4 regions of the Endozoicomonas montiporae CL-33 genome follow, and region 2 is predicted to be linked to each of the others. Evidence: predicted binding sites of a transcription regulator. Region 2 holds the regulator's gene; each other region holds the start of a gene.
What was found. The regulator sigma-54, encoded in region 2, starts transcription at its own class of promoters, with help from an activator protein. The targets are predictions, from matches to a motif close to TGGCACNNNNNTTGCTNT.
Positions count from the first base shown of each region.

Region 1: glnK (P-II family nitrogen regulator) is a predicted target of sigma-54. The motif match lies at 2,165-2,182, and genes of this name have one in related genera.
Region 3: glnL (nitrogen regulation protein NR(II)) is a predicted target of sigma-54. The motif match lies at 1,585-1,602, and genes of this name have one in related genera.
Region 4: EZMO1_RS17680 (CmpA/NrtA family ABC transporter substrate-binding protein) is a predicted target of sigma-54. The motif match lies at 1,979-1,996, and genes of this name have one in related genera.

Region 1 is NZ_CP013251.1:4,930,934-4,935,639, reverse strand. It holds gene EZMO1_RS22750 (YifB family Mg chelatase-like AAA ATPase) at 29-1,549, opposite strand; gene EZMO1_RS22745 (accessory factor UbiK family protein) at 1,673-2,011, opposite strand; gene glnK (P-II family nitrogen regulator) at 2,349-2,687, shown strand; gene EZMO1_RS22735 (ammonium transporter) at 2,875-4,074, shown strand; gene EZMO1_RS22730 (L-lactate MFS transporter) at 4,463-4,706, shown strand, end outside.
Region 2 is NZ_CP013251.1:4,569,431-4,574,136, reverse strand. It holds gene EZMO1_RS20990 (HPr family phosphocarrier protein) at 1-8, opposite strand, end outside; gene rapZ (RNase adapter RapZ) at 8-865, opposite strand; gene ptsN (PTS IIA-like nitrogen regulatory protein PtsN) at 1,040-1,492, opposite strand; gene hpf (ribosome hibernation-promoting factor, HPF/YfiA family) at 1,589-1,894, opposite strand; gene EZMO1_RS20970 (RNA polymerase factor sigma-54) at 2,088-3,569, opposite strand; gene lptB (LPS export ABC transporter ATP-binding protein) at 3,893-4,618, opposite strand; gene lptA (lipopolysaccharide transport periplasmic protein LptA) at 4,623-4,706, opposite strand, start outside.
Region 3 is NZ_CP013251.1:5,001,721-5,006,426, reverse strand. It holds gene glnG (nitrogen regulation protein NR(I)) at 1-410, opposite strand, end outside; gene glnL (nitrogen regulation protein NR(II)) at 444-1,490, opposite strand; gene EZMO1_RS23070 (DUF4124 domain-containing protein) at 1,810-2,346, opposite strand; gene glnA (glutamate--ammonia ligase) at 2,442-3,845, opposite strand.
Region 4 is NZ_CP013251.1:3,858,170-3,862,875, reverse strand. It holds gene EZMO1_RS17685 (ABC transporter permease) at 1-480, opposite strand, end outside; gene EZMO1_RS17680 (CmpA/NrtA family ABC transporter substrate-binding protein) at 570-1,898, opposite strand; gene EZMO1_RS17675 (hypothetical protein) at 2,167-3,024, shown strand; gene EZMO1_RS17670 (IS3 family transposase) at 3,317-4,423, opposite strand; gene EZMO1_RS28260 (MBL fold metallo-hydrolase RNA specificity domain-containing protein) at 4,540-4,653, shown strand.

The DNA of each region.
Region 1 (4,706 bases), 360 kb from region 2:
GTAAAAACATACTGCCGATCACTTTAGGCTATTTTTGCAGGCGTTCCCGATCAAGCTTTCGGTAATGAATGGCCTCTGCCAGATGATTTTTCTGAATCTGCTTCTGTTCATCAATGTCTGCCAGAGTACGAGCTACCCTGAGAATACGATGTACGGCTCTGGCCGAATACCCCAGTTTGTCACAGAGACTGGTCAGAAAGGTTTGCTGTGCTTCATCCAGTTTGCAGTGTTGGTTAATTTCATGGGCTGACAGACGCGCATTGGTCTTTCCCTGTCGTTTGAATTGTCGTGCTCTGGCTTTAACTACCAGATTGCGAATGGATTCACTGGAATATTCGTTGTCAGAGTTTGTCTGTTGAAACAATGTCGCTGCATTTTGTGAGGCCACTTCAATTTGCAAATCAATACGATTCAGAAGTGGGCCGGAAATTTTGCGCTGATAACGTCTGACCTGTTCGGGAGAGCACTCGCAACTTCGGCGAGAATCACCCAGATAACCACAGGGACAGGGATTCATGGCAGTGACTAGCTGAAACGCTGCAGGAAAGGTTGCCTGCCCTTTGGCGCGGGCAATAAGCACTTCTCCGGTTTCCAGAGGTTCGCGTAGCACTTCCAGTGCCAGCCTCTGAAACTCAGGCAATTCGTCAAGAAACAGTACGCCGTGATGCGCATACGATATTTCACCGGGACGTGGGTGTGTACCGCCTCCCACCAGTGAAACGGCAGATGACGTATGATGCGGGTTCCTGAACGGACGCTGCTTCCATCCTACGGGCTGCTGTTGCAGAGATAGAGAATGAATCGCCGACACTTCGAGAGCTTCATCGTCCGATAGTTCTGGCAGAATACCCGGTAAACGGCTGGCCAGCATGGTTTTCCCCGTTCCCGGTGGTCCGAAAAACAACAGGTGGTGTCCGCCTGCCGCAGCGGTGGCGAGTGCCCGCTTTGCTTGCTGTTGTCCCTTAACGTCAGATAAATCCGGATAAATGAAGGTTTCAGTACTGTCCAGATGTGTAATGACCGGTTCTAACACGGTTTGTCCGGTCAGGTGGGCACATACCTGTAACAGATTTTCCGCCCCAAATACTTCAGCTTCACGGCACAGGCTGGCGGTTTGTGCACTGTCATCAGGAATCAGCAGACGGTGAGAAGCCTGTCTGGCTGCAATGGCGGCAGGTAACGCACCGGTAATCGGACGTAGTTTTCCAGTAAGGGCAAGCTCGCCGAGAAACTCGTAGTCATTCAATGAATCCACTGGTAGCTGGCCTGATGCTGCCAGAATGCCAAGGGCAATGGGCAAATCAAACCGACCGCCTTCTTTGGGCAAATCGGCTGGTGCCAGGTTGACCGTAATCCGGCTGGTCGGAAACTCGTAACCACTGTTGATCAGTGCGCTGCGTACCCGGTCTTTGCTTTCACGCACTGCGGTTTCCGGCAAACCAACAATATTCAGTGCAGGCAGCCCGGCTGACAAGTGAACCTCTACAGTGACTGCCGGTGCTTCCAGCCCGGTTCTGGCACGAGTGTGTACAACCGCGATTTTAGACACGAAAGGCTTGCCTCTGTTTGTTGTTCGTTTTAGGGGCTGGACGGGAAGACAGGATAGCAGTGAATCAGAAGGGTGCCTGTTAATTTGCAAGCCGCCCCGGCATGGGCGGCATTATTCGTAGTTTTATTCGGATGTACCCGACATGGCAGCTTCAAGTTCTGCCACTTTCTTTTCTAGCGTTTCCAGGCGCTCGCGGGTGTGACGCAATACAGCCATCTGGGCATCGAACTCGTCCTGAGACACCAGTTCAAACTTGGTCATGGTGCTGCTGACCAGCGCTTTAATATTGTGCTCGATATCTTCAGCGGTTTTGCTTTTTTCCGCACTGAGAATCTGACCTGCCTTGCTGGCGATGTTATTGATGATGGCGGCCTTGTCGATCATGGTGGTTCCTGACGGCTTTCTGTGAATAAGGGTGACTGCCACATGCTGTACATGGCTGTTGTTATTGGTTTGGATCATATCACAGGGCAGTGATGAGGATATTTTTCTTCTTGCACATTATTGGTGCATTCTTCAAAAGCCTGCAAAAAAACAATGCACGCAAAGAGTGCAATCATTGATCATGCACCGGAAATTAGCAGTCAGTTTGCCCTGACAGCATAGGTAAAAAGTTGGCACGGCATCTGCTTTATCAACATCAGGTTCAGCAGGTCGTGAAATCGCTGAGAAAAATCATGAGGCAGGGCTTAACCGCCCATGGCGGAAGTCGTAGACTTAAGCTCCCTCCTCAACATTTCAGCTAGTTCGGCTAGCTATTTACTTTTGCCCAAGAGCTAACAAAACCCGGGAGAGATGCATGAAGTTGGTATCAGCCATTATAAAGCCCTTCAAACTCGACGATGTTCGTGAAGCATTGTCAGACATTGGCGTGCAGGGTATCACCGTCACTGAAGTAAAAGGCTTTGGTCGTCAGAAAGGTCACACCGAGCTGTACCGTGGAGCCGAATACGTTGTGGACTTTCTGCCCAAGGTAAAAATTGAAGTGGGTATTTCCGATGACCTGCTGGACCAGGTGATTGAGTCCATTTCCAAAGCGGCAAATACCGGCAAGATTGGTGACGGCAAAATTTTTGTCACCACGCTGGAGCAAGCGATTCGAATTCGTACCGGCGAAACCGGTGAAGACGCTATCTGATTAACGTCAGCAGACTGCTAATCATTATCTGCTAACCAATAACAATAAATCAGTCTGTAACGGTCGTTGTTTTTCACCTGAAAAATACGTTTACAGCAAAAGAATAATAGTGTGAATTCCTTCGGGGAGGGGACTCGTGGAAAATCTTGCTCAGGTGTCGTATGCACTCGACACATTTTATTTTCTTATGTCGGGCGCGCTGGTCATGTGGATGGCAGCGGGTTTTGCTATGCTTGAAGCCGGTCTGGTACGTTCGAAAAACACCGTTGAGATACTGACCAAAAACATTGCCCTGTTTGCCATTGCCTGCACCATGTATCTACTGTGTGGCTACGCAATCATGTATCCGGGCACCAATGAAGGTGGCATCCTGCCGGTTCTGGGCACCTTGATTGGCGGTGAAAATTCGGTTGAAGCCGTTACCGCCGGTGGCGATGATGCGCCTTACTATTCATTGCGTTCAGATTTCTTCTTCCAGGTGGTCTTTGTCGCGACTGCCATGTCCATTGTCTCTGGTGCAGTGGCTGAACGAATGAAGCTCTGGTCGTTCCTGCTGTTTGCCGTGTTTATGACTGGCTTTATCTATCCGGTTCAGGGCTTCTGGAAGTGGGGCGGCGGTTTCCTGAATGAAGCTGGTTTCCAGGACTTCGCAGGTTCCGGTGTGGTGCATATGGCGGGTGCTGCTGCGGCTCTGGCGGGTGTTCTGCTGCTGGGTGCCCGTAAAGGCAAGTATGGTAAGGATGGTTCCATCAACCCGATGCCGGGCGCTAACCTGCCGCTGGCGACTTTGGGAACCTTTATCCTCTGGCTGGGCTGGTTCGGCTTTAACGGTGGTTCCCAGCTGAAGATTTCTGATGTTGAAAACGCTAACGCTGTCGCTCAGATTTTTGTGAACACCAATGCCGGCGCTGCTGGTGGTGTGATTGCTGCGCTGATTGTTGCACGACTGCTGTTTGGTAAAGCCGATCTGACCATGGCTCTGAATGGTGCTCTGGCCGGTCTGGTAGCGATTACTGCAGAACCCCTGACTCCGTCGGCTCTGGCTGCAACCTTGATCGGTGCTGTGGGTGGCTCACTGGTTGTATTTGCCATTGTTGCTCTCGACAAGCTGCGTCTGGATGATCCGGTGGGTGCCATCTCTGTTCACGGTGTCGTCGGTATCTGGGGTCTGCTGGCTGTGCCTCTGACCAATGGTGATGCGACACTGAGCGCTCAGCTGCTGGGTATTGTTTCCATCTTCGCCTGGGTGTTCGGTGCTTCACTGGTTGTCTGGGGTGTGGTGAAAGCGGTGATTGGCCTGCGTATTACTGAAGAAGAAGAATACGAAGGCGCTGACCTGACCGAGTGTGGTATGGAAGCTTACCCTGAGTTCACTGGTAAGCAGTAAGCCTGATTATACTGACTGCTGAAACAGCAGTTGAATGTATAAAACCAGAAATGCCTCCGTTGCTGTGCTTCGGGGGCATTTTTTGTTGATAGTGCATCTGACTGAGAAAACTCTTGTAACTTTCGATATAAATATGATCTGGAGCAATACCTTTTTTGCAAAAAATAGCGATACTCCACACCGTGGCGGGTGGTCTAACATCGCTACACGCATTATAGGTCTGCCATATCGGTAAGCGTCGCCTATCTAGCCAGTCATAATCTTACTTGCTACCTCACTCGCTACCCATCACTTCTATGGCCTGATCCAAGCAACTATCAAACATCTTCCTGATACATTGTGTCGCTTTTTCGTTCAGGCAAAAAGCGATGACTAATCGAGAAAAACAATGAACCGAGCATTTAAGATCCTTATAGCGGCTGTCTTTATAAATCTGTGTGTGGGTGTTTTATACGCCTGGAGTGTCATCAGCAGGGCGTTAGTCAACCAGATGGGTTGGTCTAATGCGGAGGCTGGATTGCCTTATACGATTGCTGTCGTCACTTTTGCCCTGGGTGTACTGGCTGCGGGAAACCTGCAGGACCGGATGGGGCCTCAAAAACTCGTTATTACCGGTGTCGGTATGGTGGGAC
Region 2 (4,706 bases):
TGAATCATTATTTGGATAACTCTCTATGTCGAACCTGAACCCGGTCGAATCGTTGGCTAAACCAGACACCCAGCTGATCACTAATATAGACGGAACGGTGCTGGCCGCCGGTGCAGCCAATGGCGATGGTCATGTAGCTGCGCTGTCCGGATTCAAATCGTGGCAGCCACTTGTCTACGAACTGTTTCAAATCCTCAAGCATCTCTTTCACAAATGGCTCCGACCCCAGAAATTTTTGTACTGGCTTTTCCAGTCCAGTGAATTTTCGAATAGATTCATCCCAGTATGGGTTTGGCAGGCAGCGAACATCAAACACAAAATCTGCATCAATCGGTACACCATTTTTGAAGCCAAAAGACTGAATCATCAGAGTCATGCTTTTGGTGCTGGAACCAACGACTCTGCTTTTGACCTGCTCATGGACATCATGAACGGACATTGGTGAGGTGTCGATACGAATACTGGCTTCTGAGGCAACCGGCGCCAACAGCCTGTTTTCAAGTTCAATGGCTTCCGATAAGGATACGTTTTTGTTGCTCAGCGGGTGTTTTCTTCGGGTTGAGCTATATCGTTTCATCAGACAGTCGCTATCGGCGTCGAGAAACAGCACCTCACAGTCGATGCCCTGATCTTTCAGTTTTTTCAGGAACTTTGGGAATTGCTCAAGTGCCCCGGGCACATTACGAACATCAATACTGACCGCTACCTTGGGAGGCTCATTGGAGCCTACGCTGAGCTGTTCTGGTAACTGGCTCAGCATCGCTGCTGGCAGGTTGTCTATGCAGTAGTACCCTTGGTCTTCAAGAGCATGCAGTGCGGCACTTTTTCCTGAACCTGAGCGGCCGCTGATGATGACGAGTTTCATGTGGTTCCCATATGCGGAGCTTTATGTATCGAATGACAGGCTTTATTCATTGAATAATAGAGTAACTCAATGAGATTAAAACCTGTTTCTTTATTTCAAGGATAGGTAACCCCCAGTCATTTGCCGAAGGTTATAACTCACCGGGCTTGGTAGCGAGGTACTGCCTGAGATGCTTCAGGCAGGTGCTGTCAGTATTTGGTACAGGCTTTCTGAAGAGTTTGCGGATCGGACCTGACTGATCAGATAATCATCAGTGAATCGCTCGGCCAGAGCTTTTAGAATGTCCAGATGCTCCTGAGTACTTTCTTCAGGGACAATCAGTGCAAAGATAAGATCAACGGGTTCGCGATCCACGGCGTCAAAATCGACGGGTTCCGAGAGGCGAATGAAAAGACCAGTCGGCTCAGGACAGGCTTTGGATCGACAGTGTGGCAGTGCAATGCCATTGCCGAGCCCGGTGGTGCCCAGCCGTTCTCTGTTGATGAGGTTGTTGAACAGGTCCTTGGCATTGATAGCGGGAACATGTTCACTGATCTGTTCCGCAATGATTTCCAGGATTTTCTTTTTGCTGATCCCTTGCACACCATGAAGCGTGCGCTCGGGGGTTAGAATGTTTTGAATAATCATACAACGATTGGGAGACTCACAGAGTGCGAGTACGTAAAAAGAGCCTTCTGCTGACAGAGGCCGACTGAAAGCCTGAGCTTTCAGTCGGTGCTGGATTCAGCCTCGGGCTCCCTGCATACGATCGAGCGTCTTTTCCTTGTGTTTTACCAGCTGTCGGTCGACTTTGTCTGACAAATCGTCAATAGCCGCGTACATGTCATCGGATTCAGCGGTCGCATTGATGTCAGCTCCACGTATGTGCAGGACGGCTTCGGCCTTATGCAGTAGTTTTTCTACGCTCAGGGTGACCTGTACATTGGTGATATTATCGAAGTGAGCTGCCAGGCGGTCGAGTTTTTTAGTGACGTAGTCTTTCAGAGCTTGAGTCACCTCTACATGATGTCCACTGATGTTGACTTGCATGTAACGCTCTCCTGCTGATCCCGTTTGGAGACAGTGGCCAGTTCCCGGGATTCTCGAACTGGTCTGTTTAGATTCTATCACCGTTCACGACATTGTTGCTGCTCTGAAGCAAAAAAATACAGGATTTTTGCCTTAAGCTCAGAGGCTTGAGGGTTTGCGTCCTGATAAAACGGTGAGAAATATCTGGCATTGTTTACACTAGGCACTTGCGTTCATTTGAAGGCGGGATGTGCATGGATTCCCGATACTTGGCAATGGTTCGTCGTGCAACCTTTATGCCCTGTTCCCCGAGAAGACCGGCAATTTTGTTATCGCTGAGCGGCTTCCCCGGATTTTCATCCTGAACCAGTTTTTTGATCAGTGCCCTGATGGCTGTTGAGGAACACTCTCCGCCGCTGTCGGTGCTGACATGGCTGGAGAAGAAATACTTCAGTTCATAAACACCGCGAGGGGTATGCATGTACTTCTGGGTTGTTACCCTGGATATGGTGGATTCATGCATCTCCACTGCTTCCGCAATATCGGCCAGAACCAGAGGTTTCATGGCCTCGTCGCCCTGTTCCAGAAAGTCTTGCTGAAAATTGACGATTTTGGTCGCTACTTTGAGCAGCGTGTCGTTGCGGCTTTGCAGGTTTTTCAGAAACCAGCGCGCTTCCTGCAGCTGGTTCTTCATGAACTGGTTGTCCCGGCTGCTGTTGGCCCGCTGAACCAGTGACGCATAACTGTTGTTGATGCGCAGACGTGGCAGTGACTCTGAATTCAGCTCAACGACCCAGCGCTCTTTGACTTTGCGAACGGAAATATCCGGAGTGATGTATTCCGGTTCGCTCTGGTCTACTTCGGAGCCCGGCTTGGGGTTGAGGCTCTGAATCAGGCTGAGGGCTTCCTTGAGCTGGTGCTCCTTCATCCGCGTGCGACGCATTATCTGGCTGTAATCCCGACTGCCAAGGGCTTCCAGATAGTGGTCAATAAGCTTTTGGGCTTCGTGAATAAAGGGTGTTTGGGAAGGCAGTTGTGCCAGTTGAACGGACAGACACTCTTTCAGGTTTTCACTACCGCAACCAACGGGATCAAATTGCTGAATGCGTCGCTGCATGACTTTGAGTTCATCAAAATCAAGCTCAGCTAATGCCGGATTTAAAGTCAGGCTCTGGAAAATATCTTCCAGCGAGTTTGTGAGATAGCCATCGGGGTTGATCGCTTCGATCAGTGTTTCTCCCAGCAGGCGGTCGGTATCAGTGGTGGGTGTCAGGTTTAGCTGCCATTGCAGGTATTCCTGCAGAGATTCGGTGGTGCGCGAGCGGGTCAGCGGGTCAAATTCATCATCACTGCTGGCCGGCATGCTGGAGTAGACTTCTTCCCAACCGGAATCTACGGGCAAATCGTTCGGAATGCTTTCGGACCATTCCGGCTCCTGAGACTCGGAAGGGGATGGTGGCTCCTGGGCGTTAAGGTCAACCAGCTGTTCACCTTCGTTGGCGTTGCTGGCTTCCTGGTCACGGCGTTCCTGATCCAGAATGGCCTCTTCGCTTTCCAGCATCGGGTTGGATTCCAGTACTTCCTGGATTTCCTGTTGCAGATCCAGAGTTGAAAGCTGTAACAGGCGAATGGCTTGCTGCAGTTGCGGTGTCATCGTCAACTGCTGACCCATTTTAAGCTGTAGAGAGGGCTTCATAGGGCAACCGTGTACCTTTACTTTAAAAAAACACCGCTGATGCATGATGAACCACTTTCATGGCGACTTCTCATAGCTAAGATAGGGCGGTATTCTCAGCTTATGGCTGTTTACTTCAAACGTTGAGCATTTTTTATGCCGGGTGGAAAGGGGTTTGCCCGACAGGCTCCCAAGGATAAGCTCCACCGACTGACTTATGCACATTGTCGTTTTGAGTTGCGTTCCGTGTCACCGGATTATAATCACAGAATATCAGGTGTGAAAAGCAAAAACGGCAAGTCTCAGGCGGGGGAAGAGGTGGCCTCTTCCCAAAATGTGACTGGTTACAAACTAAACTGGTGACCCAGATAGACGTCACGAACCTTCTGGTTGCTTAAAACGGTCTGGCTGTCGCCCTCAGCGATAATACCGCCTTCGCTGACGATGTAGGCTTTTTCACAAATATCCAGTGTTTCGCGAACATTATGGTCTGTAATCAGTACACCAATGCCCCGGCTCTGCAGCTGCCTGACGATGGCTTTTATGTCTCCGACCGATATCGGGTCAACACCGGCAAAGGGCTCGTCCAGCAACACAAAATCAGGGTCTGTTGCCAGAGCGCGGGCAATTTCTACCCTTCGACGTTCTCCACCGGAAAGGCTCATGCCAGCACTGTCGCGAATATGACCAATGTTGAACTCGTCCAGCAGCGACTCCATTTTGTCGATGCGCTGCTGTTTGTTCAGATCTTTACGGGTCTGCAGGATGGCGAGAATATTATCGGTCACAGACAGTTTGCGGAATATGGAGGCTTCCTGTGGCAGATACCCCACACCGGCTCTTGCCCGGCCATGCATCGGCAGATAAGTCAGATCATCGTCGTTGATGCTGACTTTGCCACCGTCGGCTTTCACCAGTCCGACAATCATGTAGAAGCAGGTTGTTTTGCCTGCACCGTTAGGACCCAGCAGGCCGACGATCTGACCGCTGTTAACTTCCAGAGAGACATCTCTGACAACCTGTCGGCCTTTGTAACTTTTACTGAGGTGCCCAGCCTTTAGCGTAACCATCAGGTTATTTCTTTTCCTGTTGCTCGGATCGGGGCTGAATGACCATTTGTACCCGCCCTTCACCCTTCTTGTTTTCCAGACCTTTGGC
Region 3 (4,706 bases), 430 kb from region 2:
GTGTCTACAGGCTCAATACTGACTTCCTGCGTCTGCTGGCGACTGTGTTCCAGTGCCCGTTTGGTCAGGGAAATGGCATCGTCAATATCAAAAGGCTTGGGTAAGTACTCAAAAGCACCGCTCTGGTAAGAGGCTACTGCACTGTCCAGATCCGAGTGGGCGGTCATAATGATAACGGGCAGCTCGGGATAGCTTTCCTGTACCTGCTTGAGAAAGGCCAGACCATTGGTGCCCGGCATGCGGACATCGCTGATGATGGCTTCCGGTTTGTTTGTGCCCAGTGCCTCTATAGCTTTATCCGCACAGTCAAAAGACTCTACATTAAGCCCTTCGCCTTGCAGGGATTTTTCCAGCACCCAGCGAATCGATCGGTCATCATCAATAATCCAGACTTGTGAATCGGTAGTCATGAACACTCCTGTTATGCACAGAGGCTGTGCCGCTTACTGAGCAATGGGTATATAAACATGGAAACAGGTTCGGCCCGGTCTGCTTTCACACTCAATGAGCCCTTTGTGCTGGCTGATAATCGACTGTGCCATAGGCAGCCCCAGCCCCGTGCCTTCGGCGCGGCCACTGATCATCGGGTAGAAAATGTTTTCGATCAGGTCGTCGGGAATGCCGGGGCCGTTATCGATAATGCTGATATTGCACACCAGTCGGCAACGTTCGTTGGCAATAGTGAACTGTCGGATCACCCGGGTTTGAATAACAATCTGTCCGTCACTTAATGGCATGTGTTGCTGAATAGCCTGCATGGCATTACGAACCAGATTCAGAATGGCTTGAATGAGCCGCTCCCGGTCGGCAGGTATTTCCGGAATACTGGGGTCGTAGTCCCGAACAAACTGGATGGCACCGCCGGTTTCTGCTTCGATCAGTTGAACCACACGTTCGGTGACTTCGTGAATATTCAGCTCTTTAAGGCTGGGGGGTTTAATTGGCCCCAGCATTTGATCCACCAGATCGCGAAGCCGGTCAACTTCTTCGATGATGATTTTGGTGAACTCTTTCTGATCACTGTCTTCAAGTTGCCTTTCCAGTAACTGTGCAGCACCTCGAATACCCCCAAGAGGGTTCTTCACTTCATGTGCCATGCCCCGGGCAAGAATTTTGGCGGTTTCTTGTTTGGCAATCAAAGAGGCTTCCCGGGTAATCCTTTGTAACCGATCCCTTGGATGTACTTCCAGCAGAACACTGATGCCTGAATAGTCAACAGGGGTGACGGTGTAATCAACCGTCACAAGTTCGTTGTTGATATTAATGCTGGCCTTGCGGCGGGTGAACTGCTGTTGTTGCGACTGTGCCCGCTTCAGATCTTTTTCAAGGCTTGCCTGAGACAGCAGTGTTTCAACGGGTTGGCTGTGACTGCGTCGTTCACTGATATCCAGCAGGTTTTCGGCAGCGTGATTGAGGTAGCTGATCCGTAAGTCCTGATCAAGTGCGATAACAGCGGTATTGAGGTTGTCAAGTACAAATTGTTCGATCACCTGAACATTCCTGATAATGTTTTTATTGTTTGATATGCCACGTTTTAAATGCCTGAAAAGTAAGTGTGCAGTGGTTGTTCATTCTGGATGGAATACAGCAAGAATTGAACCAGAACTGCATAGCAATGGATGCAATGGGTGTACTATGCACAGCAGTGTTGCCTGACAGGAGAATTATAGAGATTCATCATGAAAAATGCACCGAAATGGTGCGTTTTTTATGATGCTGAAGAGAGTGATTTCAGGGCTTACATTACTGGTCGATTTGCCGGGTATGGTATTAAGTATTTATGTCACTGTCAGTTTTTAAGACGGCCTCTCAGGAAGCGGGAGGTCTGAATATGGTACGCTGCACATGCACAGTACTTTCAGTTTTCTGAATCACTTTGCCGGAATTATCCAGAACCTCTGCTTTAAGCTGATGGGTTCCCCGATCCATATTTTTGACGTTATGGCTCAGTAATCGTTGGGGACCTGAAACCAGCTTACCATCAATAAAAAAGCGCACTTTATGTCCTCTGGCCAAACTGGGTCGAATCGATATTTTTATGGTGAAGTCGCCATTATTCCGAACCGTTGAATTATTAGCTGGGCTGCCAATGTAAAAAGCGCTGTAAGTCGCTATTTCAGGCTCTACCGGCGTTGGGGGTGAAGGTGTGGTGTTGTACGTTGAACGATCTGGTGCAGGCAGGCTTGTTGCGGGTTTTAGTATCACAGGTTCACTGGGGCGTGAAGCTGGCGGCTTGTCGGTAAACACGGTATTGCCATGTTCATCAACGGTTTTATAGATTTGCCCACTGGCGTTGAAGGGTTGAATCATCAATAGCAGAAGCAGTGGCAGAGTATTTATTTTCATTAGAATCTACCAGTGAATAAGGGTATTCAGATAGCTTACTGCGCTGATAAAAAAATGCCAGTCAGAAAAGGCTGACTGGCATGTCAGGGTCTGGATTATACGGAGTAATACAGGTCAAACTCTGCAGGGTGTGTGGTCTGGCTGATCGCCAGACACTCTTCTTTCTTCAGTTCGATGTAAGCATCGATCATATCGTCGGTGAATACACCGCCTGCAGTCAGGAATTCACGGTCAGAATCCAGAGCCGCCAGAGCTTCTTCGAAGCTTTCAGCCACAACAGGGATTTCCTTGGCCTCTTCAGCTGGCAGGTCATACAGATCCTTGTCCGCAGCATCGCCAGGGTGAATCTTGTTCTTGATGCCGTCCAGACCCGCCATCAGCAGTGCTGCGAAGCACAGGTATGGGTTAGCCGTCGGGTCAGGGAAGCGAACTTCTACACGACGAGCCTTAGGGCTGTTCACGTAAGGAATACGGATAGAAGCAGAACGGTTACGGGCAGAGTAAGCCAGCATGACCGGCGCTTCGAAGCCTGGAATCAGACGCTTGTAAGAATTGGTGGAAGCGTTGGCAAAAGCGTTAATGGCTTTTGCGTGTTTGATCACACCGCCGATGTAGTACAGTGCCGTTTCGCTCAGACCGGCGTAACCGTCGCCAGCAAACTGGTTGTCACCGTCTTTGCTCAGAGACATGTGAACGTGCATGCCGCTACCGTTATCACCCACCAGAGGCTTAGGCATGAAGGTAGCGGTTTTGCCGTAGGCGTGGGCAACGTTGTGTACGGCGTACTTCAGAATCTGAACTTCGTCAGCTTTTTTCACCAGCGTGTTGAATTTAACACCGATTTCACACTGACCGGCGGTGCCGACTTCGTGGTGGTGTACTTCAACGTCCAGACCCTGATCTTCCATGGCCTGACACATTTTGGCACGCAGGTCGTGCAGGGAATCGACCGGAGGAACCGGGAAATAACCGCCTTTAACCTTTGGACGGTGGCCTGTGTTGCCGTCGGCAAAGGTGGCGTTGCTGGCCCAGTGCGCTTCTTCAGAGTTGATTTCGTAAGCAGCACCGGAAATGTCTACTTTCCACTTAACGTCATCAAAGACGAAGAACTCTGGCTCAGGGCCAAAGAAAGCAGTATCAGCAATGCCGGTGGACTTCAGGTACTCTTCCGCACGCTTGGCAACGGAACGAGGGTCGCGCTCATAGCCCTGCATGGTGGCAGGTTCAATGATGTCGCAACGGATGTTCAGGGTGGTTTCGTCGGTGAAAGGATCGATTACAGAGCTGCTGTCATCTGGCATCAGGATCATGTCGGATTCGTTGATGCCTTTCCAACCTGCAATGGAGGAGCCGTCGAACATTTTACCCAGTTCGAAGAACTCGCCGTCTACTTCACTGATTGGCATGGAAACGTGCTGTTCCTTACCTTTAGTGTCGGTGAAGCGCAGGTCAACCCATTTAACGTCGTGATCCTTGATCAGGTTCAGGGTCTTGGACATTTATTATTTCCTCCAGAGGACTTAGCTCAAAACTGAGAGCATCGCTTTTGGCTCTGATCTTCAACGTCAATCTTCAACGTCAATATTGTTGAGTCGATTGAATGATCTTCCGCCGGGCTCAATGGTGGCCACAGGTGTGACTGATCTGCATCTGGAAAAGCAAACGGCGTGCCAGCTTTCCAAAGTGCTGTTTCATGCCCTCTTGTGCAGCTGTGTTGAAGGATTTAGCAGTGAAATCCTGTCTATATGCACTAAAAGTAAACATGGCAAACGGTTCTTATGCACTAATTTGATGCACAGTTGGATTATTTGAGTCCGGTTGGTGCATGTACCAGTGTAAAAAAGCCGGGATGGCCTGCTTTTCTGTTCCCGATGGCAGGCGGCAGTCAGTGTATCGTGAAACTGCGCTGACTACTAATGCTTGCAGGTATTTATCTCCGGTGGTGCTGGTGGTAGAAGACAGAGACCAGAAAATTTTGGGGGATGTGTCACAACCGCGTGTTTCTGTATAATTCCGGCACTTTTCTCTCTATTTTTTCTCAAAACATTGCTGTCAGGTTGCAGTAAGCTTTAAGTACTCGGCCATACGGAATCGAATATTTCTGGCTTATTGGGCAGGTGCTCTGCAAGGCGCAACGGCGGGAGCATAGCAAGCTATGTGACCAGAGTTGCAACGCAGTCAGAGCACCTGAACAATGAGTCAGAAAATATGATTTCGTATGGTTGAGTACTTAATCACCTTACTCTCATCATCCTAACCCGAATATTTCATAAATTTGCTGCCAACTGTCAACAGCCCATGGAAATAGTGCTTTTTTACCAAAAATGCTTCGGACACATCAGTCCGAAGCCATTGCAGGT
Region 4 (4,706 bases), 710 kb from region 2:
GATAGGATTAACGGCTGCATTCAGTGTTTTGCTGAGTCCGACGGCGATGCCGAGGGGGATGGCAGTGATGGCTGCCAGCAAAAATCCGCTCATCACCGTGATCAGACTGGTGCCGATCTGGTCAAAAAAGGTTTCCTTGCCGGTGTAGGCACGAATTTTGGGTACATAAGACGGGTCTTTGGCAACACGACCGGCATTACGCTTTTCCTGTCGCTCATAAAAAGCCTCTTCTTTTTCTCTCTCCTGAGCGTGCTCCTGATAAAGTGCACTAAATTGCTCAAACACGTTGCCTGCATTGGGAAACTGACCCAGCGACGTATTAATGTTTTGTGAGGCAATGGTCCAGAGCAGTAGAAAACCCAGCACACCGATAACCGGGGCAATGACTGGTTTGAGAGCAGGCAAGAGTTTACTGCGTAACAGGGACAGCGAAATGGCTGACCTGTCGGGTGTACCTGCCACCGGTGTGGTTGATGCCATTGTGATCAGACTCCTTATTGAATAGCGTTTCCGCTCATGGCTGGTGGTTGATGGAAATGCGACTGCTCCCTGCATTTCCGTTGGATGTTTTAAAGGGTTTCACCCTGCTTCAGGCCAATAGAAAACTTATTGATGTACTCGTTGGGCTTCAGGCCGCTGTAAACAATGCCATCAATAAAGTGGGTCTGGGGCGAGCGGAAACCGTCTTCAGTGGCAAAGTTCGGGAAATCCTGAGCCGTTGCCAGTTTGTCTGCTACCAGTGATTTGGCTGCGGCTTCGTAGATATCCGGGCGATACACTTTCTTCGCCGTTTCAAAATACCACTCGTCGCTCTTGTCCTCTGAAATCTGTCCCCAGCGGCGCATCTGGGTCAGGTACCAGATGGCATCCGAGTAGTAGGGGTAGGTGGCGTTATAGCGAAAGAAAACATTGAAATCGGGTACCGGACGTTTGTCGCCTTTTTCGTACTCAAAGGTGCCGGTCATGCTGTTGGCAATGACTTCATAGTCGGCACCCACATAGTTTGACTGGGAAAGAATCTTTACTGCTTCCGGGCGGTTGGCATTGTTGTTTTCATCCAGCCATTGGGCAGCCCGAATCAGAGCACGGGTAAGACGGATAGTCGTATTGGGATACTTTTCGGCAAAGGCTTCGGTGATGCCAAAGACTTTTTCCGGGTTGTCTTTCCAGATTTCGTAGTCAGTGACGACGGGTACGCCAATGTTCTTAAAAACCGCCTGTTGATTCCATGGCTCGCCGACGCAGTAGCCGTAGATGGTGCCAGCTTCCATAGTGGCAGGCATTTGCGGTGGCGGGGTCACTGATAACAGGGCATCGGCATCAATCTGACCAGAAGTGTCGCCTTTATGAGGCGCATAGAAACCGGGATTGATACCACCGGCTGCCAGCCAGTAGCGCAGTTCGTAATTATGGGTGGATACCGGGAAGACCATGCCCATGTTAAAGGGCTTGCCCTCGGATTTGTATTTTTCAACCACCGGCTTCAGGGCATCGGCTTTAATAGGATGTTGTGGTCGTCCATCTGCCATTTTAGGAATGTTAGGCTTCATCTGTTTCCAGATCTCGTTGGATACGGTAATGCCATTGCCGTTCAGATCCATGGAAAAGGGGGTAATGATATTGGCTTTGGTGCCATAGCCAATGCTGGCAGCAATGGGTTGTCCGGCCAGCATGTGGGCACCGTCCAGCCGGCCATCGATAACGCCATCAAGCAAGACTTTCCAGTTGGCCTGAGCCTCAATGGTGACGTACAGACCTTCATCTTCGAAATAGCCTTTTTCATAGGCAATGGCAATGGGCGCCATATCGGTGAGCTTGATAAAGCCGAAGGTCAGCTCTTCTTTTTCCGGCCAGCCCAGTTCTTTGGCATGGGTGGAGGTGGCAGTAACGCCTGCCATAATCAGGCTGCTGACAGCCAGCCTTTTTAACCACTTCATTTTTGTTTTTCTCCGAACAATAGGGTGGGTTTGAACCTGAATATTCAAAAGTTGTGCCAATAACGATCAGTGCCCATTCTGGTTGTTTGACGGTGTTCACAGAATCTGGTTGCCCTAAAGGTGTGCGTTTCTGGTGGTCGTATGAATGCTTATGGTGCGGGACTGCACAGTTAGAATGAACTGGTGATGAAGTGTTTTACTTATCAAAAAAGTCAGGATGCCATTATTAATGAAAGCTCTGAACTGCACATTGCTTGTTCTTTTTGTTGTACTGTATGGCGAATCAGTGAAGGCCATGCAGTATTTTAAAGTCGTTGTAACTAAAAATGATGAAATATTTACTAAGTATCTTTTTGTATTGGGAATGAAATCAGAAACGACTCCGACTCTGTCAGTTTCAGAGGTTGGCCGGTTGAGTGACAATTACCAGATGTCATCAAACCGGTTTCTCTATAGAAGAATTGAAGGTAATGAGCAGGGTGATGACGCTGGTGAGATTGTTCACTTTGAAGGGGCTGATACACACCTTAGTAATGGTGAATTTCTGGCTTTGGCAGGATGGCCTGTGCTGCATTTGAGAGAGTTGATCGATGCCGATGATTTTGAGTTTGATGAAATATTTTTACCGAGGTATAGATTTGCTCAAATTGGCTATAACGGCGTCACAGGTGTGATAGATAGATGGTGGAATTATCAAATTAACTATATACCTTCAGGGGTTAGCTCGGTGACGATTAGTCATGTCGCTCGCCAGATTACCATTGATATATACCCACTGGAACATAGCACTCAGGATGGTTACGGTGTCTGGAGCCAATCAACTCTTGGATTTTTAACACCAGTGGATGACACCGTTTATGCTACTGGTTTTACCAGGGAGGCGCAGTATGGAGTATCGGCTAGTTGGTTTAGAAGGTGTTCTGGTTCAACATCTGGTAGTAGCCCTTCAGGCACTTTGTTAATCAATGGTTCAGACGGGCGACTTCAGAATAACATCTCGCGGCAGAGAGCCATTTATTGGTTCACTTATTTTTTTAGCCGCTGCTTTTTTGGAGCTGGAAGGTATCAGGCGATGTATGGAGAATAGTAGCTTCGAGATCCAATGATCAGCCTTTGAGCCAGCCAGAAAATAAATTGAGTTCAATCTTGTTCCGAACCTTACGATGTACTGTCTGATCGTATAAATCTGCGATAAGATCAGATCAGGCTGTGGGAGGAAAACAATGAAGTTACAGTTCCTTGGCGCAACAGGCACCGTGACCGGTTCGAAATACCTTGTCGAGTGTCATGGTCGTAAGATTCTGGTGGTATGGTGGACCCCACTGTCAAGACAGTAAACCAACAAATTTAAGTTAAGTCCTGGCAGTGGTCCAAAGCCCTCATGCAAAGTGAATTGCCTTAGGCGTTTTATAACTCAACGACTGGTGTAATCGTTCAGTGTTGTAAAACTCAAAGTATTCATCCAGCCCAGTATAAAGCTCTGGAACAGTCTGAAATTCATGCGTGTACAGCCATTCATGTTTGACGGAGCGCCACAGCCTCTCGACAAAAATGTTATCCAGTGCTCGCCCTTTCCCGTCCATGCTGATACGTATTTCCCGTTCCTGAAGAGGTGCCAGAAAATCATTACTGGTAAACTGACACCCTTGGTCAGTGTTGAATATATCAGGTTCACCTTGTTCCAAAGCTCGACCCAGCGCATGAATACAGAAGTCTGCATCCAGTGTGTTCGACAGCTCCCAGCTGACCACGTAACGGCTGTACCAGTCAATAATGGCAACCAGATACATAAACCCCTGAGGCATCGGGCAGTACGTAATATCAGTACTCCAGACCTGATTGGGTCTCACAATATCAACGCCGTTCAACAAGTACGGGTAAACCTTATGCTCTTTGTTTCTCAGGCTTGTGCCCGGTTTTGGTCCGACAGCCTGTATGCCCATCAGCCTCATAAGTCGCTGTATACGCTTCCTGTTGACCGGAAAGCCCTGCTCATTCAGCCATGCAGTTATCTTACGACTGCCGTAAAACGGTGTACGTGTATACTGCTCATCAATGAGCCTCATCAGATTCAGATTCTCAGGGCTTTCCAAAGCTGGAGAAGCTTGGTAATACCAGCTTGACCTGCTTAACCCAACCAGTTCACATTGGCGCTGAATGCTGATCTTCGAGTGATCCGGGTCTATGCATCTCCGTTTGTCATCAATGGACATTGCCAGATTTTTTTTCAACCAGTCCAGCTCCATTTTAAGCCGTCCGATCTCCTGATACAGGGGGGCAGTGAGCGCATCTGGATCTACCTCTGGCCGTGCCCTGCCGAAGACTTCTGGAACCCCCTGGAGTAGCTGTCGCTTCCACTGGCTAACCTGAACGGCTGCAACTTCGTGTTCGCTTGCCAGCTGGTTTATGGTCTTTTCGCCCTTGTAGGCTTCGAGTGCTACCTGTGCCTTAAATTCGGGCTTATGTCGTTTTCTTTTTGCTGTCATGATTCCCTCCTGCAGGGTCATCTTACAGCCAGAAAACTTAACTTAGCTACCTGTCCAGTTTATGGGGTCCATCATATATCGAGTGGCTGCGCAGCATCAAGACGGCTCCGCAACAGGTGTTTGTAACACACGGTGAAGCTGAGGCTGCTCAGGCAATGTCGGAAAAAATTCATCAGGAACTGGGCTGGAGTGCCCGGGTGCCGGAGCTGGAAGAGTGGGTTGAATTATAAAAGCAGTCTCTGAGCGACAGAAGCCTGTGACCATTCATCGATAGAAGTGGCGC